Regions from separate parts of the Agrobacterium sp. 16-2014-1-2a genome, predicted to be linked through region 2. Evidence: riboswitches for the same ligand, from Rfam matches in the RefSeq annotation. Region 2 holds a riboswitch; the other holds the start of a gene.
The links. Region 2 has a riboswitch for S-adenosylmethionine ahead of ACQZ45_RS07085 (O-succinylhomoserine sulfhydrylase). Riboswitches for the same ligand answer to the same signal wherever they lie in the genome.

Region 1 (16,188 bases), on a different contig from region 2:
GTAACAGCTTTGTCCTGGCGGGTATCTCCAGCATCATCTCAATTAGAGAAATGACACAGCCTCGCGACGGTCTTGCAAGGGCCAACGAGAATGTGAGCCGTGCTCCTCTCGACGTGGCACGCAGGCAGAGCAGTTTTACAGAGCCATGTTTCTGCGCTGTTTTATCGCTGAATGCTGATGGCCAAGGCCAAGGCCAAGGCCAAGGCCAAGGCTAAGGCTAAGGCTTGGCCCTTTCCTGCATTATCAAGGCACATGTCTGCAGCTTCGCAGACCTTGGAAAACGGACAAAGAAAAAGGGCGGACACCACGGTGCCCGCCCTTATTATATTCCGTAAGCCAGAGTGTCAGGAGGCGATGGCTTTCGGCCGGGGCTGGCCCTCGTCCTCTGTCAGCAGGCCGCTGGTGCGCAGCAGCGAGGTGAAGCGTCCGCCACGCTGGCTGAGCTCGTCGAACGTGCCCTTTTCAATGATACGGCCTTGATCGAGGAACAGCACCTGATCGGCATCGCGTACCGTGGAAAGGCGGTGGGCGATGATGAAGGTCGTGCGGTTCATTCTCAGCGCGTCCACGGCGGCCTTAACTCGTGCTTCCGTTTCCACGTCCAGCGCGCTGGTTGCCTCGTCAAGGACCAGGATGGGAGCGTTCTTCAGGATAGCACGCGCAATGGCGATACGCTGGCGCTCGCCACCGGACAGGCGGTTGCCGCGTTCACCCACCTGGGTCAGGTAGCCGGTGATACGGCTGTCGATGAAATCCGTCGCAGCAGCAGCGGCTGCTGCTTCCACGACCTCCGCGTCGGTAGCGGATTCGCGACCAAGGCGGATGTTTTCGCGGATGGAGCGGTTCAGAAGGCCGGCATCCTGGAACACCGTGGCGATGGAGTTTCTGAGCGAGTTCTTCGTCACCGTCGAGATGTCGGTTCCATCGATCAGAATCTGGCCTGAATCAGGATCATAAACACGCTGCAGAAGATTGATGAGCGTGGTCTTGCCCGCGCCCGTCGGTCCGACGATGGCAATCGTCTGGCCGGCCTTGGCCGTAAACGAGATGTCGTGGACACCCTGCTTGGTGTTGGCAAAACCGAAATTGACGTTGCGGAACTCCACGGTGCCGGAGACATTGGACAATTCGCGGGCGTCGCCCGGTTCTTCCCGTTCCTTGACGGAATCCTCCAGCACGAAGAAATCCTCGAGCTTTGCGCGCGCCTCGAAAATCTGGGTCACGAACTGACGCATCTGATCGAGACGGCCGATGAGAAGATTGGCGAAACCGATGAAGGCAATCACGTCACCGACGCGCAATTCGCCGTTCTTCACCAGCACGGTGCCGATGACGAGGATGATCATCATCGAAACGGTGGAGGCAGTGCGGTTCAAGGCACTTGCGAAAGCCCACCAGTCGAGCACCGGATATTGGGCGCTCAGCAGTTTTTCGGTGAAGGATTTCAGCGCCTTCGTTTCAGCCTCGATGCGGTTGTAGCTGTGCAGGACGGACACGTTGCTGATGGAATCGCTGACATGGGCAAAAACGCTGTGATAATGCTCCTCGACCGAAGCCTGGCCATCCTTGGTGCGGCCCATCACCCACTTGCCAATGAACCAGTAGACGATGCCAAGACCGATCAGGACGAAGCTGAGGCGCAGGTCCATGGCAATGGCTGTCGGAATAAGCAGTACGAGCGCGACGAAAGTCGCCAGATGCGTGCGCATGAATTCGAGCCACAGGCCGAACAGCGTCTCGCTGGCGCGTAGAAGCGTATGCAGCGCGTTCGAGGTGCCGCGCAGATGGTGCCAGGAGAGCGGCATGGAGATGATCCGGCCGAAGGCTTCCGTCAGCAGGGTCGCGCGGCGACCGTGGGCTAGCCGGTCGGCCTCGCGGGCGACAGCGACATAAGCCACGGTGTTGAAGACGCCGAAACCCGCCCACAGGATGAGGATGGACGTGACATCGGAGCCGGAAGAGATGGCGTCGATGATCCGTCCAAACAGCACGGGTTCGGCAATGGTGATCGCTGCAAGAATGATGTTGGCGATGACAACGATCAACACCCGCCATTTATGTACGGTCAGATAGCGCAGGGCGCGTGTGTAAACCTGAAACAAAGTCAAATTTTCAATCCAGTCCAGCGTCTGTTTCGAGCGGTTGATTGTTCGGTCTCAATACAATGCTGTTTTAGCAAGGTTGCATGAGACGGCGAAATTTGTGTAATTATCGCTCTTTCAGTCTGAATGGCGGCTTAACAAACCGAGCACGCGTGCGAACCGAAAAAAAACTGAACCCGATGTTTCTAGGGGACGCCGTCACAAGATTTTGCATGTTCGTTTCAGGGATTGCTAACGACGATATGTTCAGTCTGAACCGACCGGCGCCCGAGTAACATGACGTCCTCGCGGGACCATGTCCTTCATGTCATCCCTTCCAGCCAAGCTCCGGGCATGTGTCTTTATGCATGATATTCTTCACTTCATCTCTGCGTGCTACCAGGCGGGAAACGCTGATCGTGTTCGCTCCGAATTTGTAACACTTATTCGCGAATATGGTTTCGAATATTTCCTCGTCAGCCGGCGGATGACCGGGGAGCTTGCTTCCACCGGCCAGATTCTCGCACAACATCTCCCGGAAGGGTGGATCGAGGTCTACCGCGCCAAGAAATATAATCTCGTCGATCCCGTCCGTAAGGTGATCGGCATGGTGCACAAGCCGTTTCAGTGGAAAGAGGCGCTTGAGGGCCTGCCCCGCGCGATGCATCGAAAAAGGGCGAATGTGTTTTTTCACGATGCCGGCCGTTACGGTCTGCAGGGTGGGTATGCCTTTCCGGTGCACGGGCGCGCGGGATTCATCGGCGCGGTGTTCCTTGGCGGCGAGGACCGGCAATTGCCTTCGTTGCACGTTGAGCTGCTGGATGCGGCCACGCGCGCGGTGTTCTGGCGTCTGCTCGATCTTTCAGGCCAGGTCCATAACCTCAACAACGCGCCGAATGTTTCCGCTCTTGAACTTACAAGGCGGGAAATGGAAGTTCTGACGCTGATGGCTGATGGCATGACCTCAACCGAAATTGGACGCCAGCTATCGATCTCCAATCACACGGTCGACTGGTATATCAATGGAATCCAGCGTCGGTTCAGCGCCAAGAACAGGCAGCATACTGTAGCACTCGCCTTTCGCAACGGCTTGCTGAGCTAGTTACGACAGTACGCTTCTCTCCCGAATTGCCCTTTTCAAGACCGGGTTTTGCTGCTTAATTCCGCAGTGCAGCAGAAATTCTGTTTTGGCGTGTGGGGAGACCGTCTTGAAAATATCGAAAATACTTGTTGCCAACCGATCCGAAATTGCGATCCGAGTTTTCCGGGCAGCGAACGAGCTGGGGATAAAAACCGTCGCCATTTGGGCGGAAGAGGACAAGCTGTCTTTGCACCGCTTCAAGGCGGATGAAAGTTATCAGGTCGGCAGGGGTCCGCATCTCGCCAAGGATATGGGACCAATCGAGAGCTATCTTTCGATTGAGGAGGTCATCCGCGTGGCCAGACTTTCCGGCGCGGACGCGATCCATCCCGGTTACGGCCTTTTGTCCGAAAGCCCCGAATTCGTTGAGGCCTGTAACAAGGCTGGCATCACCTTCATCGGACCGACGGCGGATACGATGCGCCAGCTCGGCAACAAGGTTGCCGCCCGCAATCTGGCGATCTCGGTCAATGTTCCCGTTGTTCCTGCAACCAAGCCGCTGCCGGACGATATGGCCGAGGTGGAGCGGCTGGCCGAAGAGATCGGTTATCCCGTGATGTTGAAGGCCTCCTGGGGCGGCGGCGGTCGCGGCATGCGCGCCATCCGCAAAAAGGAGGATCTGGCACGCGAGGTCACCGAGGCCAAGCGCGAGGCGAAGGCCGCTTTCGGCAAGGACGAGGTCTATCTCGAAAAGCTGCTCGAGCGCGCCCGCCACGTCGAGAGCCAGGTTCTCGGTGATACCCACGGCAATGTCGTACATCTGTTCGAGCGCGATTGTTCGATCCAGCGCCGCAATCAAAAAGTGGTTGAGCGCGCGCCGGCACCCTATCTCAGCGAAGCGCAGCGTCAGGAACTGGCCGCCTATTCCTTGAAGATCGCGGCTGCGACCAATTATATCGGCGCCGGCACGGTCGAATATCTGATGGATGTCGATACCGGCAAATTCTACTTCATCGAGGTCAATCCGCGCATTCAGGTGGAGCATACCGTCACCGAAGTCGTGACCGGCATCGATATCGTCAAGGCGCAAATCCATATTCTGGAAGGGGCCGCCATCGGCACGCCGGAATCGGGCGTGCCGAAACAGGAAGATATCCGCCTCAACGGCCATGCACTGCAGTGCCGTATCACCACGGAAGACCCGGAGCACAATTTCATTCCCGACTACGGCCGTATAACGGCGTACCGCTCGGCGTCCGGCTTCGGCATTCGTCTGGATGGCGGGACGTCCTATTCGGGGGCGATCATTACCCGTTATTACGATCCGCTTTTGGTGAAGGTAACGGCCTGGGCGCCGCAGCCGGATGAAGCGATCAGCCGCATGGACCGCGCGCTGCGCGAATTCCGAATTCGCGGTGTTGCGACCAACCTGACCTTCCTCGAGGCCATCATTGGCCATGCGAGTTTCCGCAACAACACCTATACGACCCGCTTCATCGATTCGACGCCGGAGCTGTTTGCACAGGTCAAGCGTCAGGACCGCGCTACGAAGCTGCTCACCTATCTTGCCGATGTGACGGTGAACGGGCATCCGGAAACCAAGGGCCGCGTCAGGCCACCGGCAAATGCGGCACAGCCGGTGGTTCCCTACATCGATGCGCCGACGCCTGATGGCACCAAGCAATTGCTCGACCGGCTGGGGCCGAAGGGCTTTGCCGACTGGATGCGCAACGAAAAGCGGGTGCTGGTAACGGACACGACGATGCGCGACGGCCATCAGTCGCTGCTGGCCACACGCATGCGTACCCATGACATTGCCGGCGTCGCAAGCGTCTATGCCAAGGCCTTGCCGCAGCTTCTGTCTCTGGAGTGCTGGGGCGGCGCCACTTTCGACGTTTCCATGCGCTTCCTGACGGAAGACCCGTGGGAGCGCCTGGCGCTGATCCGCGAGGGTGCGCCGAACCTGCTGCTGCAAATGCTGCTGCGCGGTGCGAACGGCGTCGGGTACAAGAACTATCCAGACAATGTCGTGAAATATTTCGTCCGTCAGGCTGCGAAGGGCGGTATCGACCTGTTCCGCGTGTTCGACTGCCTGAACTGGGTGGAGAATATGCGCGTATCGATGGATGCGATCGCCGAGGAGAACAAGCTCTGCGAAGCGGCCATCTGCTACACGGGCGATATCCTCAATTCTGCGCGTCCAAAATACGACCTGAAATATTATACCAACCTCGCCGCCGAGCTGGAGCGTGCAGGCGCGCACATCATCGCCGTTAAGGATATGGCGGGACTTCTGAAGCCTGCCGCTGCCAAGGTGCTGTTCAAGGCGCTGAGGGAGGCGACCAGCCTGCCTATCCATTTCCACACGCATGACACATCCGGCATTGCGGCTGCGACCGTGCTTGCCGCCGTCGATGCGGGCGTGGATGCGGTGGATGCCGCCATGGATGCGCTTTCGGGCAACACGTCCCAGCCCTGCCTCGGTTCCATCGTGGAAGCGCTGGCCGGATCGGAACGCGATACGGGTCTCGATACGGAATGGATCCGCCGCATCTCGTTCTACTGGGAGTCGGCGCGCAACCAGTATGCGGCTTTCGAAAGCGATCTGAAGGGCCCTGCCTCGGAAGTCTATCTGCATGAAATGCCCGGTGGGCAATTCACCAATCTCAAGGAGCAGGCGCGCTCGCTCGGTCTTGAGAGCCGCTGGCACGAGGTCGCGCAGGCCTATGCCGACGCCAACCGGATGTTCGGCGATATCGTCAAGGTCACGCCGTCCTCCAAGGTTGTCGGCGATATGGCGCTGATGATGGTGAGCCAGGATCTGACGGTCGCCGACGTGGAAAATCCTGATCGCGAAGTGTCCTTCCCGGACTCGGTGGTTTCGATGCTGAAGGGCGATCTTGGACAGTCGCCAGGCGGCTGGCCGGAAGCCCTGCAGAAAAAGGCGCTGAAGGGTGACGCGCCCTATACGGTTCGTCCCGGCTCATTGCTGCCGGATGCCGATCTCGATGCGGAGAGAAAGGCGATCGAGACCAAACTCGAGCGTTCCGTCAACGACTTCGAATTCGCATCCTATCTGATGTATCCGAAGGTGTTCACCGATTTCGCGCTGACCTCCGAGACCTACGGTCCGGTTTCCGTGCTTCCCACCCATGCGTATTTCTACGGCATGGAGGACGGTGAAGAGCTGTTTGCCGATATCGAGCGCGGCAAAACGCTGGTCATCGTCAATCAAGCCTCTTCAGGCACTGACGATAAGGGCATGGTGACGGTGTTCTTCGAGATCAACGGCCAGCCGCGCCGCATCAAGGTGCCGGATCGCGCTCATGGCGCATCCGGCTCTGCGGTGCGCCGCAAAGCGGAACTCGGCAATGGCACACATATTGGTGCGCCGATGCCGGGTGTCATCAGCCGCGTCTTCATCAACCAGGGTCAGGAGGTCAAGGCCGGCGACGTGCTGCTCTCCATCGAAGCCATGAAGATGGAAACTGCGCTTCACGCCGAACGCGATGGCAAGGTCGCCGAGGTTCTCGTGCGCCCGGGTGACCAGATCGACGCAAAGGATCTGCTGATCGCTTACGCGGAATGATGCCCACACGGCATCGCTAGCCGCGATATTTTGTCTTTCATTATAAACGCCCGCCCTCCCGGCGGGCGTTTTGCTGTTGCACCTTCGCTAAAACTCAAATATGCATGTTCGTGCACGTTTTTTCCTGTTTATGCATGAGTCCCGATGAGCGATCATTTTGTCAGCGAGCGGCAGGCGCTCATCCTTGCACAGTTGCGGCAAAGCGGCCGAGTGCTTGCGCAGGATCTCGCCCAGAATTTCGGCGTTTCGGAAGATACGGTCCGCCGGGATCTGCGGGATATGGCGGCGCGCGGGGAGTGTCTGCGCGTCTATGGCGGGGCGTTGCTTTCCGATAACAAGACGGTGCCGCTGAAGACACGGATCGCCGAGGATGCCGATCGCAAGGCTTCGTTGGCGCGCGCAGCAATTCCGCTTTTTGAGCCGGGCATGGTCGTCTTTATCGATGCCGGCTCCACCAATCTGGCCATTGCAAGGGCTATCCCCGCCGGTCTCAAATTGACGGTGGTAACGAATACGCCTGCTATTGCCGCTGAACTCACGGGGCGCGCCGATATAGCTTTGATCATGATCGGCGGCAAGGTCGATCCGGCCGTCGGTGCGGCCATCGACGCCATGGCGTTGCGGCAACTCGAGCTGATGCGGCCCGAGCTGTGTATTCTTGGAGTTTGCGGTGTTGCGGCTGAGACCGGCCTGTCGGCGGATATTTTCGAGGATGCCGTGTTCAAGCGGCTTGCCTGCAGCGCCAGCCAGCGGATTGTTGCCGCCATCACCACGGAAAAGCTGGGCCACAAGGCGGCGTTTCACGTGCACGACTTTTCTCCGCCTCTTTCCCTGGTGCTGGAACATGACGCCGACCGCACATTGGTCGAGGCGCTGTCGGCTAAAGGCGTACAAGTTCATTTCGGCGACGATGACGCCGTCCAACTCTCTCACGGTCAAGTCTGAAGGATATTACCGATGAACGGCCCCACGACATTTTCGCCGACGGTCAAGCGCTCGTCCTATCTGACGCGGCACAGGCTCGGTGTATCCCTGCTGTTTTTGATGAACGGTTTCATGATGGGATCGTGGGCGCCCAAAATACCGGAATTTGCGGCGCGCTTATCCCTCAGTGAAAGTGCGCTTGGCCTGATCATTCTGGTTTTCGGCGTCGGCTCGCTGGTTTTCATGCCGATCGCCGGTTCCCAGATCGCCCGTTTCGGATCGCGAACGGTCAGCCTTGCGAGTGCGGCTATTTTCTTGCCGACACTGCTTTTCATCTCCTGGGCAGACACGATCTGGGCGGGTGTGATTGCGGTTTTCCTGTTCGGCGGGCTGACAGGGGCGATGGATGTCGCCATGAACGCCAATGCGGTGGCGGTCGAGCGTGACATGCGCCGCGCCATCATGTCGTCGTGCCATGCTTTCTGGAGCCTGGGCGGCCTGATCGGCGCCGGTCTTGGCGGTTATCTCATCACGGCCATTGGCGTGCAGGGGCATGCGATCGCGTTGACGGTCATCGCCCTTGTTTTGCTCGTCGTCGCGTGGCCGCGCGTTCTTGCGGATCGCCCGCATGCCGAGGAGGAGCGTCCGAAAGGTCGCTTGCCGCTGACGCCCTTGCCGTGGATTATCGGTCTGATGGCGCTGTTTTCGATGATTCCGGAAGGCGCGATCCTCGATTGGGGTGCCCTTTATCTGCGCAATGAACTCGGCGCTTCCGTGTCCCAGTCCGGTTTTGCTTTCGCGGCCTTTTCCATGACCATGGCGGCCATGCGTTTTGCCGGCGATCTGGTGCGCGACCGGTTCGGCGCGGTCAATACCCTGCGGTTCTGCTCGGTCATGTCGATTGCGGGCCTTCTGATTGCGGGTCTTGCGGGAAATTCCACGTTTGTGATCATCGGCTTCGCGATTGCCGGCATCGGTATTTCCAACATGGTGCCGATCGCCTTTTCGGCGGCGGGGAACATGCCGGGACTGGCACCCGGCATCGGCCTGTCGGTCGTCACCACCATGGGTTATTCCGGGATTCTGGTAGCACCCTCGGCCATCGGCTTCATTGCCGAACATACCGGCCTGGCCAGCGTATTTCTCGCTCTGCCGTTGTTGCATGTGGTGGTTTTGCTGCTTTCGCGGCTCGCCCGGCATGCGGATGGTGCGGGCAAGGAATAGGCGTCTCGAATTTTGCCATGATTGCGGTAAAGTAGAAGCTCTTATCCGTTGGGTGTTGACAAGCAGGCCCCCTTGTTTCACCTCAATTGCCAGACCTTGCCGCAAGCTCCAGAGACCGCCATGACGTCACACGCCGATTACGATCCAAAGCCCCGCCGTGCATCCGTTGCCGTCGACGTAGGGGGCGTCATCGTGGGTGGCGGTGCGCCTGTCGTCGTACAATCCATGACCAATACCGACACGGCGGATATCGACGCCACCGTGCAGCAGGTGGCGGCACTTTTCCAGGCCGGTTCTGAAATGGTGCGCATCACCGTCGATCGCGATGAGAGCGCTGCCGCTGTGCCGAAAATCCGCGAACGGCTGCTGCGCCTTGGCATGGACGTGCCGCTGATTGGCGATTTCCACTATATCGGCCATAAGCTTCTAGCGGATCATCCGGCTTGTGCCGAAGCACTGGCGAAATACCGCATCAATCCCGGCAATGTCGGCTTCAAGGACAAGAAGGACAAGCAGTTCGGCGAAATCGTCGAAATGGCGATCCGTTATGACAAGCCGGTTCGCATCGGCGTGAACTGGGGGTCGCTCGATCAGGAATTGCTGACGACGCTGATGGACAAGAACAAGGAGGAGGGTTTTCCGCTCTCTGCCCGTCAGGTCACCCGCGAAGCCATCGTCCAGTCGGCACTGATTTCCGCAGAGCTTGCCGAAGAAATCGGCCTGCCGCGCAACCGCATCATCCTGTCTGCCAAGGTCAGCCAGGTACAGGACCTGATTGCCGTTTATTCGATGCTGTCGGAACGCTCCAACCATGCACTGCATCTCGGTCTTACCGAAGCCGGCATGGGTTCCAAGGGCATCGTCGCCTCGTCTGCCGCCATGGGTTATGTGCTGCAGCACGGTATTGGCGACACGATTCGCGTCTCGCTGACGCCGGAGCCGAACGGCGACCGCACCCGCGAGGTGCAGGTGGCGCAGGAATTGCTGCAGGTCATGGGTTTCCGCCAGTTCATTCCGGTGGTTGCGGCATGTCCCGGCTGCGGGCGCACCACCTCTACCGTCTTTCAGGAACTTGCCCAGAATATCCAGAATGACATTCGCAAGAACATGCCGATCTGGCGTGAAAAATATCCCGGTGTGGAAGCGCTCAATGTTGCTGTCATGGGCTGCATCGTTAATGGCCCCGGCGAAAGCAAACATGCCGATATCGGCATTTCACTGCCTGGAACCGGCGAAAGCCCCGCTGCACCGATCTTCATCGATGGCGAGAAGGCGCTCACCCTGCGCGGTCCCAACATCGCCGCGGATTTTGAAGCGCTTGTGATCGATTACATCGAAAAGCGTTTTGGCCGGAAAGATGCGGCGGAGTAAAAACTACCGTGAAAATGCCGAAATTCCACTGTCATACCGCCTGAACCCTTCGGAGCATCAAAACACATGATCAAAAAAATCGCGATCGTTGCCCTTTGCGGGACCTATCTTTCCGCGTGCACCACCACCGATCCCTATACGGGTGAGCAGAAGATGTCGAACACGGCGGGCGGCGCTGGTATCGGCGCTGTCGTCGGTGCTCTCGGTGGTCTGGCTGTCGGCGGTTCGCCGGTCGGTCGCCGCAACGCAGCCCTTATCGGCGCCGGCATCGGTGCACTCGCCGGTGGCGCAATCGGCAATTACATGGATGGTCAGGAATCCGAGCTTCGCGCCCAGCTTCAGGGCACTGGCGTTTCGGTTACCCGCCGTGGCGACAGCATCGTTCTCAACATGCCGTCGAACATCACCTTCGCGACGGATCAGGATCAGGTCATCCCGCCCTTCTATCAGACACTCGATTCCGTCGCCATCGTGCTGAACAAGTTCAACCGCACGCTCATCGACATCAACGGCCATACCGACTCCACCGGCAGCCAGCAGCACAACCAGGCGCTTTCCGAGCGTCGTGCGGCGTCTGTTGCAAATTATCTCGGCGCACGCGGCGTCGACCAGCGCCGTATTTCGACGCTCGGCTTCGGCCCCTCGCAGCCGATCGCTTCGAACGCAACGCCGGATGGCCGCGCCCAGAACCGTCGTGTCGAAGTGCTGATTTCGCCGCTCAAGGGCTGATTGGCTGAAAAACGGTGAGCCGGGAAACCGGCTCAGCTTTTCCGTTCGGCGATGAATCTGGCGGCCGCGATGAGTATCGCGGCCTTTTCGCCGTAGGGGGCCAGAAGTTCGGAGGCTTCCGCCACCTGTTCCTGAAGCTTGAGGCGCGCCCAGTCTTCACCGCGTAGTGCCACCAGCGTTCCCTTGCCGCGTGCGGCATCCTTGCCGGTTGCCTTGCCCATGGTGGCGGCATCGGCGGTCAGATCCAGGAGATCGTCGGCAAGCTGGAAGGCAAGGCCGATCTTTTCACCGAAGAGGCGCAGTCTTTGCCTTTCGGAAACATCGCTGCCGGCGATGATCGCGCCTGCCTCGCAGGCGAAGCGAAGCAGTGCACCGGTTTTCATAGCCTGCAATGTAATAATGCCGGTCTCATCAGGTGCGTTCTTTTCCGCAGCCAGATCGAGCGCCTGACCGCCCGCCATGCCGCCGATGCCTGCGGCGCGAGCGAGCGAGAGCACGAGAGCCGCCTTGCGGTCTGCCTGGAGAGGATTTTCGTCCGACGCGATAATGTCGAAGGCGAGTGTCAGCAGGCTGTCGCCTGCGAGAATGGCGGTCGCCTCGTCGAATTTGCGGTGCACTGTCGGCTGGCCGCGGCGCAGGTCGTCGTCATCCATCGCTGGCAGATCGTCGTGCACCAGCGAGTAACAATGCAGGCATTCCAGCGCGGCACCGACATGATGGGCTGCTTCGGCATTTCCGCCGAGCAAGGCCGTGCTTTCTATGACGAGGAAGGGCCGCAGGCGTTTGCCGCCGTTCAGCACACCATGACGCATGGCGTCGAGCAGGTTTTGCGGGCGCGTAATCTCATCCGCACGCGCCTCTGCGGAAAGCAGGCGACCAAGCAGGGATTCGGTCTGTGCCGCGTTATCGCGCAGCTTCGTTTCGAAATTCGTCATCTGAGCGTCCATGCCGCGCTCTTTGGCATGGCGCGCGGGGCCAGGCAACCTTTTCGTGATTCCTGAGGTCAACTGTTTGACCGGACTCGCCTTGAAGGCGGCAATGGAATATGAAAGGCTTCGATTGGTGCGGGGCTTTGACGAATATTGAGCAGTACGCCTGAAAGCGACGCAGATTACGCCGTGCTGGCGGAAGACCGGAGCAGTCCGAAGGTGGATTTTCGCACGTTGGCAAAGCGTATCATCATGACCTTGCTGGCGTTGCTGATCCTGCCCTATCTGCTGATCCCGGTTTATGCCCTGCCTTTCATGCGGCCGGTCTCGACGCTGATGCTTGCCGATCTGGTGACACTTCAGGGTTATGACCGGCGCTGGGTGCCGCTCGAGGATATTTCGCCGCGCCTTGTGCAATCCGTAATGATGTCCGAGGACGGACAATTCTGTTTCCACGGCGGCGTTGACTGGAACCAGATGCAATCCGTCGTCAACAATGCGCTCGAAGGCGCGTCCACCCGTGGCGCCAGCACCATTCCCATGCAGACGGCCAAGAACCTGTTCCTCTGGAACGGTCGCTCGTTCTTGCGCAAGGGGCTGGAGTTGCCGCTGGCGATTGCTGCCGATTTCGTCTGGTCCAAAAAACGGATGATGGAGATTTATCTCAACGTTGCGGAATGGGGACCCGGCATTTACGGCATCGAGGCCGCAGCACAGCACCATTTCAAGGTACCGGCGGCAAAGCTCAGCTCCCGCCAAGCGGCACTGCTTGCCGTTTCCCTGCCCAATCCCATCGATCGCGTTGCCAGCAAGCCGGGGCGTGGTTTGCAACGGCTTGCCGGCCTTATCGAACGGCGTGCCCGAGCATCGGGCGGTTATGTGGGATGCGTGCTGGACTGAGCCCAGCCCGCCGCCTCAACCCTTCTTGAAAATATAGTCGGTTTCCTGACGCAGGGTCTCGCCGGGACGCAGGATCGCGTAGGGGAAATCGGGATGATTGACGGCATCCGGCCATATCTGCGTTTCCAGGCAAAAACCGGCAAAGGGGCCATAATGGCGGCCATCGAGGCCTGGAACGGGAACATTCAGCTTGAAGGCTGAATAAAATTGCACGCCGGGTTCGGTGGTGTGAACCTCAAGGGCAATGTCGGAGGCGGGCGAATAGGCGCGGGCAACCTTGCGCTTGGCGCGACGCTCGGGCGAAAGGCAGAAATTATGGTCGTAGAGCACCTGCTCGCCATCCTCCGTTCGCCGCATCGGCGTCGGGTGGCGCAGGTCGAAGACGGTGCCTTCGACAGAGCGGATTTCGCCTGTCGGGATCTGTTTGTCGTTGGTTGGCAGATAAAAGTCAGCGGCGATGCTGATCTCATGTCCAAGTGCGGTATCAGCACCGTCGAGGTTGAAATAGGAATGCTGGCAGATATTGGCGATGGTCGGTTGGTCGGTCACCGTTTCATAGACCACCGAAAGCACGCCGCCGTCGCGGATCGTATAGGTCGCGGTCACCGTGCAATTGCCGGGATAACCGGCGCGGCCGTCGGGATCGATGATCTGCAGAACCGCATGGCTTTCGCCGTGTTCCATCAGCATCCAGTTACGTTTGCCCATCCCGTCGCTGCCGCCATGCAGGTGGCTGACGCCTTTTTCGTTCAGTTCCAGCTGGTATTCGTGCCCGTCGATCAAGAATTTTCCGTCACCGATACGGTTGGCGTTGCGGCCGGGTGTGGCGCCGAAATAGGATGAATATTTGTAGTCCTCGAATGTATCGAAGCCGAGAACGAGCGGCGGCTGGTGCCCATCGAGGCGCAGGTCCTGAATGACGGCGCCCCAGGTGATAACCTTGGCCGTCAGCCCGCCCTTCGAGATGGTGACGCGCTCAACCTTTTCGCCGGTTGCCGTGAAGCCAAAATTCTCCCGTGCCGCCGCGTCGCTCATTGCGTCATTCTCCCGATATCTTTGAATTGCCGGCGGACGTTGCGTCATTTTCCGGCAATTCGCAATCCCGCAATTTACGCCGCTAGTTTACCGATCGCTTCGAGATCGTAAGGCGTCGTCTGATATATCTCGTTGATCCAGTTGCCGAAAAACAGATGGGCATGGCTGCGCCAGCGGTTGAGCGGGGCAAGCTCCGGATCATTGTGCGGAAAATAATCATGCGGCAGCTTGATTGGAACGCCCGAGTTCACATCGCGGAAATATTCATCCGAAAGCGAGGTTGAATCATATTCGACGTGGTTGAACATATAGAGGCGGTTGCCCTCTTTTTCATGCACCAGACATACGCCCATTTCCTCTGACTCCATCAGGATTTCGAGTTCCGGGTGTTTTTCGATGTCGGCGCGGCGCACTTCCGTCCAGCGTGAGACCGGAACCTGAAAGTCGTCGGAAAAACCGTTGAGATATATCGACGAGGGGCAGAGATTGCGGTGACGATAGACACCGAAAGCCTTTTCCTTCAGTTCGTATTTCGGCACACCATGGAAATGGTAGATGGCGGCCATCGCGCCCCAGCAGACGTTCAGTGTCGAATGGACGTTGGTTTGCGTCCAGTCGAAAATCTTTTGCATCTCATTCCAGTAGGTCACGTCTTCATAATCAAGCATCTCGATGGGCGCGCCTGTGATGATGAAACCGTCGAACTTGCGGTGGCGCACTTCCTCCCATGTCTCATAGAAGGACAGAAGGTGCTCTTCCGGCGTATTCTTGGCACGATGGCCGCCAATGCGGATCAGCGAAAACTCCACCTGCAGCGGCGATGCGCCGACGAGGCGCGCCATCTGCACTTCCGTCTTGATCTTGTTCGGCATGAGATTGAGAAGCCCGATCTGGAGCGGGCGGATATCCTGCCGGATGGCCGCCGTTTCTGTCATGACCCGCACGCCCTCATGAACGAGGGTGTCGAAGGCGGGAAGCGTATCGGGAATCTTGATCGGCATGTCGAACTCTCTTTTCGGATGACGTAAAGAACGTTGCGAAAACAAAAAAACCGGCAGCGAAATCGCAGCCGGTCCCAGGAAATTACCCTTTTCCTCGACCCTTTAGCGACTTCTTTAAAGTGGCTGCAAGCCGGTCGGCAAATCACCACTGAGGCGTTTCATAATCCCGAAGCCGACGAAAATCAATATCGGCTGATTTCATCGGGTTTCTGCCTTTCCATTTTTGCCTGAGGTGCGATAAGGCAGGGCATGGATAGAGAACGCTTCACCATTCTGCTTGGCGGCGATGTCACCGTTACCGACCGCCTCAAAGCGGCGGTTGAGGGTAGCCGTGTGATTGCGGCCGATGGCGGCATGCGCCATGCCGCACCGCTCGGGCTCACACCCGAGCTCTGGGTGGGGGATTTCGATTCCACCGACAAGGACCTGCTGGACGCCTGGCCCGATGTGGTGCGACAGCCCTATCCCGCTGCAAAGGCTGTGACCGATGGCGAAATTGCGGTGTCGGAGGCCCTTGCCCGCGGCGCGCGTTCTCTGGTGCTCGCCGGTGCGCTTGGTGGAGCGAGAAGCGACCACGCACTTCAGCACCTTCTTTACGCGGTGGCGCTTAGTGAGCGTGGTCTCAACGTTACGCTGACCTCCGGCGAAGAGGAGGCCCGCCCGCTGCTGGCGGGGTCGTTCGACCTTGATCTGCCACCCGGTGCGCTGTTTTCCGTTGTCGGGTTTACCGACCTTGTGGGGCTCGATATCGGCAATGTGCGTTATCCTCTCAAGGATTTCCCGCTTGCTTTCGGCTCTTCCCGCACTATTTCCAATGTCGCGAATGGCGGCCCTGTGCATTTCTCGCTGAAAAGCGGAAAAGCCATCGTGCTCGCCCGCCCTTATGATCTGACCGGAGCCTGACGCCTTGGCACCCCCAATTTTGAAACTCGATGACATCAAGCTGACCTTCGGCGTGACCCCGCTGCTCGACGGCGCCAATCTTCAGGTGGAGCCGGGCGACCGCATCTGCCTTGTCGGACGCAACGGTTCGGGCAAGTCGACCCTGATGAAGATCGCCGCCGGTCTGGTCGAGGCGCAGTCGGGCGAGGTTTTCCGTCACCCCTCCGCCACCATCCGTTATCTGGAGCAGGCGCCGGATTTTGCCGGTTACGACACCGTGCAGGCCTATGCCGAGGCGGGGCTGGGACCTGGCGACGATCCCTATCGCGTTACCTATATTCTCGAGCATCTGGGCCTGACGGGACAGGAACATCCGGATAGCCTGTCCGGCGGCGAAGCGCGGCGTGCGGCCCTTGCCCGCGTCATGGCGCCTGAACCCGAT
Region 2 (16,188 bases):
CAAGGCTGGAATTGCGGGCGAATATTGCGCCGGACCAGAAGGTCGATCTCGTCCCAGTCATCGGCCATGTCCGGGATGCGCTGCTGCCGCTCGCCAACGAGCTGGATGTGGTTATTACGCTGCATCTGCCCGACCGGCCGGCAGAAGTGCAGGGCGACCGCGACGAACTGGTGCAAGTGTTTCAGAACCTCGTTGAAAATGCTTGTAAATATGGCCAGGAAGGCAAGGTCGTGGATGTCTGGCTGCGTGCCGATCCCGGTAAGCCGGTGGAGGTGAGCGTCATTGACAAGGGGCCGGGCATTCCTGCCGAACATGTGCCGCGTCTGACGGAACGGTTTTACCGCGTCAGTGTCGCTGACAGTCGCTCCAAAAAAGGGACCGGCCTCGGGCTTGCCATCGTCAAGCACATCCTCACCCGCCACCGCGCCCGCCTCATCATTAAATCGGAACTGGGCAATGGCACGGACTTTACCGTCAGATTCTGACATAGAGTACGTTACAGTCTTCAGCTTCGAAAAATTTTATAAATAAAATCAATAATTTAGGCTGTCACAAATCTTTCACCGAAGTGACATAAAAGGAAGTGGTTACGGTGGTTAAGAAGAGACCGCCGAGCGCATGCTAAGAGCGTCTGCCGCTATCGGCTGCGTCCACAAACAAGCCCACGACGGGAGAGACAAATGAACTTCGTTAAATTTTCCGCAGCAGCTCTGGTGGCTTCTGTCGCCTTCGCTGGCGCCGCCGCTGCTCGCGACCAGATCCAGGTTGCTGGTTCCTCCACGGTTCTGCCCTATGCCAAGATCGTTGCCGAAACTTTTGCTGAGACTTTTCCGAACTTCAAGGCTCCGGTTGTTGAGTCTGGCGGCACGGGCGGCGGTCTGAAGGCGTTCTGCTCTGGCGTCGGCGAAGGCACCATCGACATTGCAAACGCTTCGCGCCCGATCAAGAGCGACGAACTTGCCGCTTGTAAGGCCGCTGGCGTTGCCGACGTTCAGGAAGTGAAGATCGGCTACGACGGCATCGTCTTCGCAATGGACTCTTCCAACAAGGACATCAAGCTCGAGCCGAAGGATCTGTACCTCGCGCTCGCCGCTGAAATCGTCAAGGACGGCAAGCTCGTTGCCAACCCTTACAAGAAGTGGTCGGAAATCAACAAGGAACTGCCTGATGTAGCGATCGCCGCTTACATTCCGGGTTCCAAGCACGGCACACGTGAAGTCTTCGAAGAGAAGATCATGGCTGACGGCTGCAAGGAAGCCAAGGCGACCGACGCCATCAAGGCGCTGATCACCGACGCCAAGCAGGCTGCTGCCAAGTGCGTTGCAGTTCGCAAGGACGGCGCTGCAGTCGACATCGACGGCGACTACACCGAGACGCTTGCCCGCATCGACGCCAACAAGACCGGCCTCGGCGTTTTCGGCCTGGCATTTTACGAGAACAACGCTGACCGCCTGAAGGTTGCGACCGTCAGCGGCGTTGTTCCGTCCACGGAAACCGTTGCCAGCGGCAAGTACCCGGTTTCGCGCCCGCTGTTCTTCTACGTGAAGAAGGCTCACTTGGGCGTTATCCCGGGCCTCAAGGAATATGTCGAGTTCTTCGTTTCTGACGAAATGATCGGCCCCGACTCCCCGCTCGCAAACTACGGCCTCGTTGCCGCTCCGGAAAAAGAACGCGAAGAAATTCGCTCCAAGTTCGCTGCCGGCGCTTCGATGTAATAAACAAGGAGGGGTGTGGCCTGCCGCACCCCTCTCTCCGCTCCGGTACCGTTGTGCTTAAGGCGGCTGTCTCCGGTTGACAGTTCCCATCCATCGCCGTCCACATAATTGTTGATGGATTACAGATGGATAGGATGTATCAACCTTGACGCTTGCCAGACTTTGTTACAGTCAGGCGGCAAGCATCTCTGGATGGTCCAGCGGTCTCGTTTTGATGACTTTTTGATTTGCCCGATATCGCACCGTGCTCTTGAGGCACGACGAGGGAACTCTAATGAACACATCGATCCTTTTGCTGATACTGGTGTTGATCGGCATCGGCAGTTATCTGCTCGGCAGCCGCCGCGCCGTTGCTTTGTCTGGTGGGCGTCCCTCCAGCATGCATTCCCGTGCCGGTTATCACGGTTCCTACGCTGTCGTCTGGGCGGTGCTGCCCGCAGCGCTCATTCTCTGTATCTGGCTTGTTATCAGCCCGCTGATCGTTACCTCTGCGGTGCGTGGCGAATTTCCCGAAGATGTGCGCTCCCAATCCGAAGCGCAGCAGAGCCTCACCTACGGCATGGTAACGTCCATCGCCCGCGGTCTTCAGCGTCTGACGCCGGAAGAAACCGCAAAGGTTGATGCGGATACGGCTGCGGTAAGATCGCTTCTTGCATCGAAGGGCGTGGCAATTGCCGGCGAACCCCAGCGTTTCATGGTCGATGCCGCCCAGACGCTGAATGCGATGACCTCCACCAGCCGCCTGGGCATGATCGCCACCGTGCTGCTGGCCGCATTCGCCGGTGCCGCTTATGCACTGCGTTCAATCGCGCCGCGTTTTCGGGCGCGCAACAGGGTGGAGCGGGTCATTCTCGCGGCTCTGGTCGTCGCGTCGTCCATCGCCATCCTGACGACCATCGGCATCGTCCTTTCGATGCTTTCGGAAGCAATCCAGTTCTTTACCATGGTTCCGGCGCACCAGTTCTTCTTCGGAACGGTATGGGATCCGCGTTTTGCCGCTGCCGGTGCGACCGACTCTTCCGGCCAGTTCGGCCTGATCCCGCTGCTCGCCGGCACGCTCTATATTGGTTTCGTCGCCATGCTGGTCGCCGTTCCGGTCGGGCTGTTTTCGGCGATCTATATGTCGGAATATGCGACGCCGCGCCTTCGCTCGATTGTAAAGCCGCTGCTCGAGGTGCTCGCGGGCATCCCGACAATCGTCTACGGCTTCTTCGCGCTGACGACCGTTGGTCCTTTCCTGCGAGACATTTCCACGCAGATCAGCGGTCTTGCGACAGGCAACTACGCCAACTTCATCCAGGCGCAGAGCGTCATCACCGCCGGCTTCGTCATGGGCATCATGCTGATCCCTTATGTTTCGTCGCTGTCTGACGACATCATCACCGCCGTGCCGCGTTCGCTGCGCGATGGCTCTCTCGGTCTCGGCGCCACGCGCTCTGAAACCATCAAGAAGGTCATCCTTCCCGCCGCTCTTCCCGGCATCGTCGGCGCCGTGCTGATGACGGCGTCGCGTGCGATCGGCGAGACCATGATCGTGGTTCTTGCGGCTGGTGTCGCTGCCCGCCTGCAGCTCAACCCCTTCGAACCCATGACAACAGTGACGGTCAAGATTGTCAGCCAGCTGACGGGTGACCTTGAGTTTACCTCGCCGCAAACGCTGGTGGCCTTCGCGCTGGGCATAACTCTTTTTGCAATCACGCTTTGCCTGAATATCTACGCGCTTTACATCGTGCGCAAATACCGGGAGCAATATGAATGACCGACATCGTTTCTCCGGCGGCCGGTGCTGCCGCCGTGAACAAGGCCACGCGCCGTGATATCGGCATCAAGCGTCGCTATGCAGCTGAACGCCGCTTCCGCGCCTATGGATTGGCAGCAATCTCGTTCGGCCTCATCTTCCTCTTTCTGCTGCTCTGGTCGGTCGTATCCAAGGGTCACACCGCCTTCCAGCAGACGATGATCACCGTTCCGGTCGAGTTTTCCGAACTGATCATCGATCCAAAGAACGAGCGCGCAACCAATCCGGCAAAGCTGATGACGGCCAACTATCCCGTCCTCGCCCGTGATGCGGTGGCAAAGGTTCTCGGCGTCGCGCCGACGGATAAGGCCGGTCTTCGCGCCGTCAACGTCATGATCTCCGACAGCGTACGCACCCAGCTGCGTGATATCGTCGTCGCCGATCCGTCCGTCATCGGCACCACGCGCAGCGTCACGCTTCTGGCGTCGGGTGATGTCGACAGCGCCTTCAAGGGCCAGGTCGACATGTCGGGGGATGAAGCAAACCGCCGTATCTCGAACCAGCAGCTCGGCTGGATGAACCAGCTCGTGGAAAGCGGACAGCTTGGCAAGCATTTCAATACCGGCATCTTCGTCAACGGCGCTTCGAGCCGTCCGGAAGCCGCGGGTGTTGGCGTTGCGCTGATCGGCTCGTTCTACATGATGCTGATCGTGCTGGTGCTGTCGCTGCCGATCGGTGTTGCGGCCTCCATCTATCTGGAGGAATTTGCCCCCAAGAACCGTTTGACGGACCTTATCGAGGTCAACATCAACAATCTGGCGGCTGTTCCCTCCATTGTTTACGGTCTGCTCGGTCTCTCCGTCTTCATCAACTTCATGGGCTTTCCACGCTCGGCCTCGCTGGTCGGCGGCCTCGTCCTGACGCTGATGACCCTGCCGACGATCATCATCGCCACCCGCGCTGCATTGAAGGCCGTGCCGCCGTCGATCCGCGCCGCCGCACTCGGTCTTGGCGCTTCCAAGATGCAGACGATTTTCCATCACGTCCTGCCGCTGGCAATGCCTGGCATTCTGACCGGCACCATCATCGGTCTCGCCCACGCACTGGGCGAAACGGCGCCGCTGCTTCTGATCGGCATGGTGGCATTCGTCGCGAACTATCCGACAACGCCTATGGATCCGTCCACGGCCCTGCCGGTGCAGATTTACATGTGGGCGAACGAAGCTGAGCGCGCCTTTGTCGAACGGACATCTGGCGCTATCATCATCCTGCTTCTGTTCCTCATTCTCATGAATGTTGGCGCAATCCTGTTGCGTCGCCGCTTTGAGCGGCGCTGGTAGAGGGAGCTAGAGCAATGAACATGTTGTCGGAAGCAGCAGTTGAAAAGGCGCTGGACAAGAAAATGAATGAAGTCTCATACAAGATGATCGGCAAGGATGTTTCGGTTTATTACGGCGAAAAGCGCGCGCTTTACGACGTGAACCTCAATGTCCGCGAAAACACGGTGACTGCACTTATCGGCCCGTCCGGTTGCGGTAAATCCACTTTCCTGCGCACCTTGAACCGCATGAACGACACGATCGACGGTTGCCGGGTCACCGGCAAGATCACGCTCGATACCGACGATATCTACGATCAGCAGATCGACGTCGTGGAACTGCGTGCCCGCGTCGGCATGGTGTTCCAGAAGCCGAACCCGTTTCCGAAGACGATTTATGAGAACATCGCCTACGGCCCGCGTATCCATGGTCTCGCCCGCAACAAGGCGGATATGGACCAGATCGTCGAGCATAGCTTGCAGAAAGCGGGTCTCTGGAACGAGGTGAAGGATCGTTTGCTGGAATCCGGCACGGGCCTCTCCGGTGGCCAGCAGCAGCGTCTGTGCATCGCACGCGCGGTTGCCGTCAGCCCGGAAGTGATCCTGATGGACGAGCCGTGCTCGGCGCTGGATCCGATCGCGACTGCGAAGGTCGAGGAACTGATCCACGAACTGCGCACCAACTACACCATCGTCATCGTCACGCACTCCATGCAGCAGGCGGCGCGCGTTTCCCAGCGTACGGCCATGTTCCATCTTGGTCATCTTGTCGAAGAAAACGAAACCGACAAGATGTTCACCAATCCGGACGACCAGCGCACGCAGGACTACATCATGGGCCGCTTCGGCTGATCCCCGGCCGGTGCTTTATCGTAACCGTACAAGACTGGTGCCTCTGCCGTGCCCCGCTGTTGGGCACGCGCATGCAGGCCAAGCCGGAGGAATAGACCATGACACAGACAACGACCCATTCGCATATCCTGTCTGCCTATGACGACGAACTGAAGTTTCTGACGCGCCGCATCGCCGAAATGGGCGGTCTTGCCGAGCAGATGTGCGGTGACGCCGTGCGCGCACTCGTCAATTCCGATGCTGCGCTCGCGCAGAAAGTCATTTCGGACGATACCATTCTCGACCACGCTGAGCGCGAAATCGGCGACAAGGCGATCGTAACCATCGCCAAGCGTCAGCCGATGGCGGCAGACCTTCGCGAGATCATCGGCACCCTGCGTATCGCCGCCGATCTCGAACGCGTCGGCGATCTTGGCAAGAACACGGCCAAGCGCGTTATCGCTGTCGCCGGCACCGGCGTTCCGCGCAAGCTCGCCCGCGGCATCGAGCATCTGTCCGACCTGGCGCTGGTGCAGCTCAAGGAAGTCCTCGACGTCTATTCCACGCGTTCCGCCGAAAAGGCCAATGCGATCCGTGAACGCGACGAGGAAATCGATGCCATGTACACGTCGCTCTTCCGGGAGCTTCTGACCTACATGATGGAAGACCCGCGCAACATCACCACCTGCACGCATCTTCTGTTCTGCGCCAAGAACATCGAGCGTATCGGCGATCATGCGACCAATATCGCAGAGACGATCTATTACATGACCACCGGCAGCCAGCCGGAGGGCGAGCGTCCGAAGGACGACAGTTCCAACACGCTTGGTTCGGTGACCGAGTAACAGACAAGCAGAAGCTTGCGGAGTTCAGCATATGGTGCCCAAGATTGCAGTTGTGGAAGACGAGGAAGCGTTGAGCGTCCTGCTTCGTTACAATCTCGAGGCTGAGGGATACGACGTCGACACGATACCCCGTGGCGATGAGGCGGAAATCAGGCTGCAGGAGCGCATTCCGGATCTTCTCATCCTGGACTGGATGTTGCCCGGTGTCTCCGGTATCGAACTATGCCGGCGCTTGAGAATGCGGCCGGAAACAGAACGCCTGCCCATCATCATGCTGACGGCGCGTGGCGAAGAGAGCGAACGGGTTCGCGGTCTCGCTACCGGCGCTGACGATTATGTCGTCAAGCCGTTCTCGACGCCGGAACTCATGGCCCGGGTCAAGGCCATGTTGCGCCGGGCCCGTCCCGAGGTTCTGTCGTCGGTGCTCAAATGCGGCGATATCGAACTGGATCGCGAGACCCATCGCGTTCACCGCAAAAGCCGCGAAGTGCGCCTCGGCCCGACGGAATTCCGCTTGCTGGAATTCCTGATGACGTCGCCGGGTCGGGTGTTTTCCCGCTCGCAATTGCTGGATGGCGTCTGGGGTCATGATATCTATGTCGACGAGCGCACTGTCGATGTGCACGTCGGACGTCTGCGCAAGGCCCTGAATTTCTCGCACATGCAGGATGTCATCCGCACGGTGCGTGGCGCGGGATATTCTATGGAAGCCTGAGCGACGCGGAACCAGGTGGTTTCGCTGGCGAAGTAGTGCACCAAAAAATCAGGAAGCCCGAAATCTGAAACGGTTTCGGGCTTTTTCAATGTGAATATCCGCCAAACTCGATGCCATTGTCCGTTTTGACCGGAGAAGATCGGCTGCGCGTTGAAATCCGGATTGAAGGGTCACGCCCAATAGTAAGGGGAAAGGGTGTGGCCTGCCATCAAGTCGCCCCAGAAAGCGGCTTGATTTTTGTCATAAAAAAAACGGGCCCGAAGGCCCGTAATTTTTGAGTGCTGAATGCGTGCCGCAACACTCAAGCCTTGCGGCGCTCGCTCACCGGCTGGTAGGCGAGTTTCGCATGGAACTTGCAATAGGGCGAAGATTCCAGCGCCTCACAACCGCAGAAATGGAAGTCGTCCTTCAGCGGATCGCCAACCGGCCATTTGCAGGTGCGCTCGGTCAGTTCCGTCAGCGTCAGGCGACGGGAAATCGGCGTGACAACGTTCTTGGAAGGAACGTAATCGAGCACCTGCGCGGTCTCGATATCGATCTCCTCGTGCAGCGCCGTTGCCGCGTTCGAACGGGTGAGGATACGCGCCGGTGCCGCGTTGACGCGACCTGCGAAAGTCGTCGCGCGCGGGGCAGGGGCAGCTGTGCGCTTCGGCGCGGAGCGTGCCGAAGTCACTGGACCGCCAGCCTTGACGCGTCCCGGCAGATTGAGACGATGGACCTTGCCGATCACGGCATTACGGCTGACGCCGCCCAGCTGCGCTGCAATCTGGCTGGCGCTAAGGCCCTCGGACCACAATTTCTTGAGCTTTTCGACTCGTTCGTCTGTCCAGTTCATGCCGCTTCTCCGCTTGTCGCGTGTATTTTCGGCAGAATCCCTCTCCGTCTCGCGCGCATGCCGCAAGCGTGGTTTCCGCCTGATTTTCGGTGACTAGTTCCGCCGCAATGCAGTCTAGTAATTAGCGATTAACCTAGTGCCAGCCCGACTCCGTGGCAAGAGTCGCGGGAATCATCTGGAATCGATTTTCCGGTTTTCCCCAACTTGCTGGCGTATTGAGTCTGAAAGGCAACACCTTGGGGCTGGCCCGCCGCCGCATACTAGTGCTTGAGAAGCCCGGGAAACGCTGACTTTTGTTGACATCGGCAAACGAAGTGACAATAGTGCCCCTGCCGCCGCAAGGCGGCATTTTGATTTTCAGGCGAGGGATAACCCCGCAAGCCTATTGACAACAGTTTGACAGCGCATCTGCGCAAGGAGTGATACAGCCATGGCCGAAGCCGGCGCGCCATTGTTTGATACGTTTTCAAGAGCCCCCCTGCGCTTCGAGCGCGGTGAGGGTGTATGGCTGTTCACGGAAAGCGGCGAGCGATATCTGGATTTTGCGGCCGGTGTCGCTGTCAACTCGCTGGGCCACGCCCATCCTCACCTCGTTGATGCGATCAAGACGCAGGCCGAGAAGGTCTGGCACGTCTCGAACCTTTATGAAGTGCCGGGACAGGAAAAACTCGCCAGGCGCCTGACGGAAGCGACTTTCGCGGACAAGGTATTCTTCACAAATTCAGGCGCGGAAGCCCTGGAATGCGCCATCAAGACCGCCCGCCGCTATCACTATACCAAGGGCCATCCGGAGAAGTTCCGCATCGTGTCCTTCGAAGGCGCTTTCCATGGCCGTACACTGGCGACGATCGCCGCGGGTGGCCAGCAGAAATACCTCGAAGGTTTCGGTCCCAAGGTCGAAGGTTTCGATCAGGTTCCGTTCGGTGATGTCGATGCCCTCAAGGCCGTCATCACGGCTGAGACTGCAGCACTTCTGATCGAGCCCATCCAGGGCGAGGGCGGCATTCGCTCGCCCAGCAAGGAATTCCTGCAAATTCTGCGCGGATTGTGCGACGAGCACGGCCTGCTGCTGATTTTCGATGAGGTCCAGACGGGTGTCGGCCGCACAGGCAAGCTGTTTGCTTATGAACATACCGGTGTTGCGCCCGATATCATGGCGGTCGCCAAGGGTATCGGTGGCGGTTTCCCGCTCGGCGCATGCCTTGCCACGGCAGATGCCGCTTCCGGCATGACGGCGGGCGTACATGGCACCACCTATGGCGGCAACCCGCTGGCCATGGCAGTCGGCAATGCCGTGCTTGACGTCGTTCTCTCCGAAGGTTTTCTCGAGAAGGTCCGTGACGTCGCGCTGGTCTTCCGGCAGGGTCTGGCCTCGCTCAAGGACCGTTATCCTGACGTGATCGAGGAAATTCGCGGCGAAGGTCTGCTTCTGGGCATCAAGGCGAAGATTCCTTCGGGCGAATTGCTGCAGGCCATGCGCGCAGAGCATCTGCTTGGCGTTCCTGCGGGCGACAATGTCATCCGTCTTCTGCCGCCGCTCGTCACCACGGCGGAAGAGGCCCGTGAGGGTCTTGCACGTATCGACGCGGCTGCCGCCTCCCTGACGGTTGCGAAACAGGCAAAAAGCGCCTGAAAAAATCAAGAGCGGGCCTCTCTTCAGGGGCTCGCAAGCATGGGACAGATTAGAATGGGTTCACCAAAACATTTTCTGGACCTCTCGGCCGTCGGGTCGGAGGATCTGCGGACAATTCTTGATGATGCGCGCACGCGCAAGATTGCCACCAAAACCGGCACGGCGGAAAAGCCGCTTGCTGGCAAGATGCTGGCAATGATTTTCGAAAAACCGTCCACACGCACCCGCGTCTCCTTCGATGTCGGCATGCGCCAGCTCGGCGGTGAGACCCTGTTCCTGTCGGGCACGGAAATGCAGCTGGGCCGCGCGGAAACGATTGGCGATACGGCCAAGGTTTTGTCGCGCTATGTCGATGCCATCATGATCCGCACCACGGATCACTCGCGTCTGCTCGAGCTTGCCGAACACGCCACCGTGCCTGTTATCAATGGCCTGACGGACGACACGCATCCCTGCCAGATCATGGCGGATATATTGACGTTCGAAGAACATCGCGGCCCGGTCAAGGGCAAGACCATTGCCTGGACGGGTGACGGCAATAACGTGCTGCATTCGTTCGTGGAAGGCTCCGCCCGTTTCGGTTACCGCATGGCGATGGCAGTCCCGATGGGTTCGGAACCGCACGACAAGTTCCTGAACTGGGCACGCAACAATGGTGGCGAAATCTCGCTGTACCACGATGCCGACAAGGCAGTGGCGGGCGCTGATTGCGTCGTCACCGATACCTGGGTGTCCATGAACCAGGAACACAAGGCGCGCGGCCACAATATCTTCCAGCCTTATCAGGTCAATGAAGCGCTGATGGCGAAGGCCAACAAGGAAGCGCTGTTCATGCACTGCCTGCCGGCGCATCGCGGCGAGGAAGTAACGGATGCAGTGATCGACGGGCCGCAATCGGTGGTCTTCGACGAGGCGGAAAACCGGCTCCATGCGCAGAAGTCCATTATCGCATGGTGCATGGGCGTCATCTGACCGCTATCGGCCGGGTGCTTGAACTCGGCGATGCACATTCCCATCTGTGGGGCTTCGAAGACGCTCGTCGGCTTTTCGCTGGCGGGCCACCTCACGATTTGCACGATTTTCCCCGGAGGCGGTTTCGCTTCCCGGATCTCTGTGCGACAAGCTGAAAAAGTACATTTTAAAAGCCGGACTTTTGGACGGTAGCGGCGCAACGGCTGCGCCAAGGAGTTATGACATGGCAGATGTAACGGTTGAACTGGACAATCTCGATTTAGCTGGCGACGACAAGGTTGTGCCCTTTCAGGTCGAAGGTCTGGACGTGCGCGGTCGCGCCGTACAGGTCGGGCCGCTGTTGAATGCCATCCTCGAACGTCACGAATATCCCGAGATTGTCGCCCGCCTGCTCGCGGAAGCAACGGTTCTGACGGCGCTGATCGGCACATCCCTGAAATTTTCCGGCAAGCTGACTGTGCAGACCAAGGGCGACGGCCCGGTTGACCTTCTGGTGGCGGATTTCACCGCGCCCGAGAGCATGCGCGCTTATGCCCGTTTCGATGAGGAGCGGCTGGCGGAAGCTGTTGCTGCGGGGCAAACCTCGCCCGAACAACTGCTCGGAACCGGCATTCTGGCCTTCACCATCGATCAGGGCGTCGGCATGCAGCCTTATCAGGGCATCGTGCCGCTGGACGGTTCTTCGCTGGAAGAAATCGCCGGGGTTTATTTCCGTCAGTCGGAACAGCTTCCCACCCGCGTGCGCCTCGGCGTTGCCCAGTTCTTCGACCGTGACGGCGAAGGGAAGCCACGCCATAGCTGGCGTGCAGGCGGCGTGATTGCCCAGTTCCTGCCGCAGGCGCCCGAGCGTTTGCGCATGCGCGATCTCCATGGCGGTGACGGCGACGAGGGCGATTATGAAGTGGCGGAGGACGATGCCTGGACAGAGGCAGTGTCGCTGCTGAATACGGTGGATACCGACGAGCTGACCGATCCGCAGGTGCCAGTGGAGCGTCTGCTTTACAGGCTTTTCCACGAGAGCGGCGTGCGCATCTACGATCCGCAGGTCATTTTCGACCGTTGCAGCTGTTCACGGGACAAGATCAAGGGTGTGCTGTCCGGTTTCACCGCCGAAGAGATCAAGGCGAGTGAGGAAGACGGTGCGATTGCCGTGACGTGCGAGTTCTGCTCCACGACCTATCGCTACGATGTCAGCGAGTTTGAAAACGTCTGACGAGGAGAGCCGCGCTTGTGAATGGCGCGGCTTTTTTGTCAGTTCAGCACCCGCAACAGGCCGGGTGAATCCAGTGAAAAGGCGGGGATGGTGACGTTGAACACCTCGCCTTTGTCCGTTTCCATTTCATAATGGCCAAACATAAGGCCTGACGGCGTATCCAGCGGGCAGCCGGATGAATATTCGTAACTGTCGCCGGGGTTCAGATGCGGTTTTTCGCCGACGACACCCGGCCCGTAGACCTCATCCACCTGTCCGTTCTGGTCGGTGATGTGCCAATAGCGGTTGACGAGTGTTATCGGAACATCGGAATTGTTCGAGATCACGACTTTATAGCCCCAGACATAGCGATCGTCATCCGGGTCGGACTGCTCCTCGAGATAATACGGATCGACCGTTACCTCGATATCCCTTGTCAGAGCACGATACATACGCGCCACACCTCGATATTTTCCCTGCTGCCATCATCCTACACTACAGGTTCTGGCTATCGTCAAGAAAATGAATGACTTGACGACCACGTGCATCTTCTGTTGCGCCGTTTTTTCACCGTTAGGGATAACGGTAAAGGTAAATATTGGTTGCCCGACGCGGGCTTTCACCCAGGCGGGATGCGTGCCATGGCCCGACGGGAAGTCGGGCCATGGCGATATGTCGATTGAATCCTTAAACTGAAACGGCCGCAAGACCCTTCGCCAGATCTTCCAGCAGATCGTCCGTATCTTCGATACCGCAGGAAAGACGCAAGGTCCCGCCGGAAATACCCAGTTCGGCACGCGCCTCGTCGGTCAGGTTCTTGTGCGTCGTGGTGCCAGGGTGGGTAATGAGGCTCTTGGCATCGCCGAGATTGTTGGAAATCTTCACGATATCAAGCGCGTTCTGCAGTGCGAATGCCGCTTCCTTGCCGCCCTTCAGTTCGAAAGCCACGAGCGTCGAGCCGCCCGACATCTGCCGCGCGATGATGTCTGCCTGCGGATGGTCGGCGCGACCAGGATAGATCACTTTGGCAACCTTGCCGCTGTCGGCTAGGAAATCGGCGATCTTCGAGGCATTGGCCGTCTGCTGCTTGACACGCAGCGGCAGGGTTTCGATGCCCTTCAGTAGCGTCCAGGCATTGAACGGCGACATGGCTGGGCCGGTGTGGCGGAAATAGTCCTGCAGCTCTTCCTCAATCCACTTCTTGTCGGAAAGGATCACGCCGCCAAGGCAGCGGCCCTGACCGTCAATATGCTTCGTCGCCGAATAAACGACGATATGGGCGCCGAGTTCGAGTGGCTTCTGGAAAAGCGGTGTGGCGAAAACATTGTCGACAACCACTTTCGCGCCGATCTGGTTGGCGAGCTTCGCCACGCCGGCAATATCTACCACTTCGAGCGTCGGGTTGGTCGGGCTTTCGAGGAAAAACAGCTTGGTGTTCGGCTGGATCGCCTTTTCCCAATTGTTGAGATCGCGTCCGTCGATCAGCGTGCACTCGATGCCGTATTTGGGTGCAAGCGTTTCTACCACCCAACGGCAGGAGCCAAAAAGCGCGCGGGCAGCAACGATGTGATCGCCGGCACGCAGCTGGCACATGATGGCGGCTGTCACGGCGGCCATGCCGGAGGCAAGCGCACGGGCGTCTTCCGCACCTTCCAGCAGGCACATGCGCTTTTCGAACATGTCATTGGTCGGGCTTGCATAGCGGGCATAGATGAAGCCATCCGTTTCGCCCTTGAAGCGCGCTTCGGCGGCTTCGGAGTTTTCGTAAACGAAACCCTGGGTCAGATAGATCGCTTCCGACGTTTCACCATAGGGTGAGCGTAGCGTACCACCGTGAACGAGCTGGGTTGCCGGGCGCCATTTATTGCTCATGTGATCACCTCAAAACAAAAAAACCGGTCGCAAAAGCAGACCGGTTCCTAGCACCCGGTCTTTTTAGCCACTTGTTTAACGTGGCTGCAAGCCGACCGGCCAAATCACCACGGGATAAGCTTGCCATACTGCCGTTACCGGCTTGCGTCAATGCTTTCCTTTTGGTTTTGTCGCCGTAAAAAGGAATGATGATCATGACCAGAACCACGGGCATTTTGGCGGATGGCGCGATCAGGGCGCTGTTTGCGGGCGGCAAGCTGAAAAGCGAGGCTGATCTCGATGTCGATCAGGTGCAACCCGCGAGCCTCGATCTGCGACTGGGCTCCAAAGCCTATCGCGTGCGCGCCAGTTTCATGCCCGGCCCCGGAACCCGAGTCATCGACAAGCTCAACCGCTTCAGCCTGCACGAGGTCGATCTGAGCGAGGGGGCGGTTCTGGAAACCGGTTGCGTCTACATCGTGCCCTTGATGGAGAGCCTGGAGCTGCCGGCGGATATGTCGGCTTCGGCCAATCCGAAAAGCTCGACTGGGCGTCTTGATATCTTCACCCGCGTCATGACCGACAATGCGCAGGAATTCGACAAGATACCTGCGGGCTATGCCGGCCCGCTCTATCTGGAAATCAGCCCGCGCACCTTCCCGGTCGTCGTGCGCCGTGGCTCGCGCCTCTCGCAAATCCGTTTCCGCATCGGCCACTCGTTGCTCAACGAGGCCGAGCTTCTGAAATTGCACGAGACGGAGATGCTGGTCGCCAGCGAAACCCCTAATGTGACCGGCGGCGGCATCGCGCTTTCCATCGACCTAAAGGGTTTTGGTGAAAAAGGGCTGATCGGTTATCGCGGCAAGCATCACACGGCGGTGGTAGATGTCGACAAGAAGGCTCAGCACGATGTTCTCGATTTCTGGGAACCTCTATACGCCCGCGGCCGTGCCGAACTGATCCTCGATCCGGATGAGTTCTATATTCTCGTTTCGCGTGAAGCCGTGCATGTACCGCCACTTTATGCGGCCGAAATGACGCCCTTCGATCCCTTGGTGGGCGAGTTCCGCGTGCATTATGCGGGCTTCTTCGATCCAGGCTTCGGCCATGCGCAGGCGGGCGGCACGGGCAGCCGCGCCGTTCTCGAGGTGCGCAGCCACGAGGTGCCCTTCATCCTCGAACACGGCCAGATCGTCGGCCGGCTGGTTTACGAGCACATGTTGCAAAAACCTGATGGCCTCTACGGCAGCGGCCTTGGCTCCAACTATCAGGCACAGGGCCTGAAGCTCTCCAAGCATTTCCGCGCGGAGTAATGATCCTGTCGGGTGCTTGACACCCGATAAGAACTGTCCGATGTCTTGTGCGCGGCGCGGGTGTAGCTCAATGGTAGAGCAGCAGCTTCCCAAGCTGAATACGAGGGTTCGATTCCCTTCACCCGCTCCATATTTTCAAGGCAATCCAAACAACTTCCTGGCCAGCCAAAAGCGCGCATGTCACCGCCATCGCTGCGGCAAACGTGCGACTATGCGATTTAGCTTGACTACAATTAAATTGCACGTAATAGTTGATACGGTCGTAACATTATTGGGGGAGTGTTATGAGTCGCAAGCTTCTTTCGGAATTTCTTGGCACTTTCTGGCTCGTGTTCGGAGGTTGCGGCAGTGCGGTTTTTGCCGCTGCTTTTCCTGAACTCGGCATTGGCTTTCTCGGTGTCGCTTTCGCTTTCGGTCTGACGGTTTTGACCATGGCATATGCGGTCGGGGGTATTTCGGGCGGTCATTTTAATCCAGCCGTTTCCGTCGGTCTGTCCGTTGCTGGCAAATTTCCGGCATCGAACCTCGTTCCTTACATAGTGGCGCAGGTTCTGGGTGCGATCGTCGCGGCGGGGGCGCTTTATGTCATCCTTACCGGTAAAGCCGGTGCCGATATTGGCGGTTTTGCCGCAAATGGTTACGGGGAACATTCACCGGGTGGATATTCGCTCGTGTCGGCGCTGCTGATCGAAGTCATTTTGACGGCATTTTTCCTGATCGTCATTCTGGGATCGACGCATGGCAGGGTTCCCACTGGTTTTGCGCCGATCGCCATCGGCCTTGCTCTCACACTTATTCATCTGATCTCCATTCCGGTCACCAATACATCCGTCAATCCGGCCCGCTCGACGGGACAGGCGTTGTTTGTTGGTGGATGGGCGCTGCAACAGCTCTGGCTGTTCTGGCTCGCTCCGATCCTCGGCGGCGCAATCGGCGCCGTGGTCTGGAAACTTTTCGGCGAGAAAGACTAAGGCTCAAAGCCCGCTTTCTCCGGCCCGCACAGACATGAATGGGAAGCATTGTTTCCCCGAATGGTCGGGGAAACCTGTGAGGAGGATGACATGGATCTTACTTCGATATTGGCCCAAATTGTCGGCGGTGCGGTTGGTGGTTCGGCCGGCGGAAAAATACTCAAGGATTCCGATCTCGGTGCGCTCGGCAACCTGATTGCCGGCGCTATTGGCGGCATCGGCGGAGGAGCCGTGCTCGGATCGCTGCTCGGGACGGCGG

Region 1: it holds a riboswitch for S-adenosylmethionine, as region 2 does, so the genes downstream of both, metA (homoserine O-acetyltransferase MetA) here and ACQZ45_RS07085 (O-succinylhomoserine sulfhydrylase) in region 2, are expected to answer to the same signal.

Annotation. Positions count from the first base shown of each region.
Region 1 is NZ_JBNWBX010000005.1:185,342-201,529, reverse strand. Features, by position in the region: gene ACQZ45_RS16945 (glucan ABC transporter ATP-binding protein/ permease) at 345-2,108, opposite strand; gene ACQZ45_RS16940 (LuxR family transcriptional regulator) at 2,446-3,183, shown strand; gene pyc (pyruvate carboxylase) at 3,290-6,751, shown strand; gene ACQZ45_RS16930 (DeoR/GlpR family DNA-binding transcription regulator) at 6,896-7,696, shown strand; gene ACQZ45_RS16925 (MFS transporter) at 7,709-8,899, shown strand; gene ispG (flavodoxin-dependent (E)-4-hydroxy-3-methylbut-2-enyl-diphosphate synthase) at 9,020-10,270, shown strand; gene ACQZ45_RS16915 (OmpA family protein) at 10,337-10,999, shown strand; gene ACQZ45_RS16910 (polyprenyl synthetase family protein) at 11,032-11,946, opposite strand; gene mtgA (monofunctional biosynthetic peptidoglycan transglycosylase) at 12,082-12,828, shown strand; gene ACQZ45_RS16900 (aldose epimerase family protein) at 12,844-13,863, opposite strand; gene metA (homoserine O-acetyltransferase MetA) at 13,938-14,864, opposite strand; SAM riboswitch at 14,947-15,023, opposite strand; gene ACQZ45_RS16890 (thiamine diphosphokinase) at 15,114-15,767, shown strand; gene ACQZ45_RS16885 (ABC-F family ATP-binding cassette domain-containing protein) at 15,772-16,188, shown strand, end outside.
Region 2 is NZ_JBNWBX010000001.1:1,413,005-1,429,192, reverse strand. Features, by position in the region: gene phoR (phosphate regulon sensor histidine kinase PhoR) at 1-485, shown strand, start outside; gene ACQZ45_RS07140 (substrate-binding domain-containing protein) at 681-1,715, shown strand; gene pstC (phosphate ABC transporter permease subunit PstC) at 1,990-3,474, shown strand; gene pstA (phosphate ABC transporter permease PstA) at 3,471-4,793, shown strand; gene pstB (phosphate ABC transporter ATP-binding protein PstB) at 4,808-5,623, shown strand; gene phoU (phosphate signaling complex protein PhoU) at 5,722-6,447, shown strand; gene phoB (phosphate regulon transcriptional regulator PhoB) at 6,479-7,162, shown strand; gene ACQZ45_RS07110 (GcrA family cell cycle regulator) at 7,464-7,997, opposite strand; gene ACQZ45_RS07105 (aspartate aminotransferase family protein) at 8,428-9,630, shown strand; gene argF (ornithine carbamoyltransferase) at 9,685-10,602, shown strand; gene ACQZ45_RS07095 (Hsp33 family molecular chaperone) at 10,826-11,815, shown strand; gene apaG (Co2+/Mg2+ efflux protein ApaG) at 11,854-12,246, opposite strand; gene ACQZ45_RS07085 (O-succinylhomoserine sulfhydrylase) at 12,482-13,666, opposite strand; SAM riboswitch at 13,709-13,787, opposite strand; gene ACQZ45_RS07080 (2'-deoxycytidine 5'-triphosphate deaminase) at 13,861-14,958, shown strand; tRNA gene ACQZ45_RS07075 (tRNA-Gly) at 15,015-15,088, shown strand; gene aqpZ (aquaporin Z) at 15,243-15,929, shown strand; gene ACQZ45_RS07065 (hypothetical protein) at 16,020-16,188, shown strand, end outside.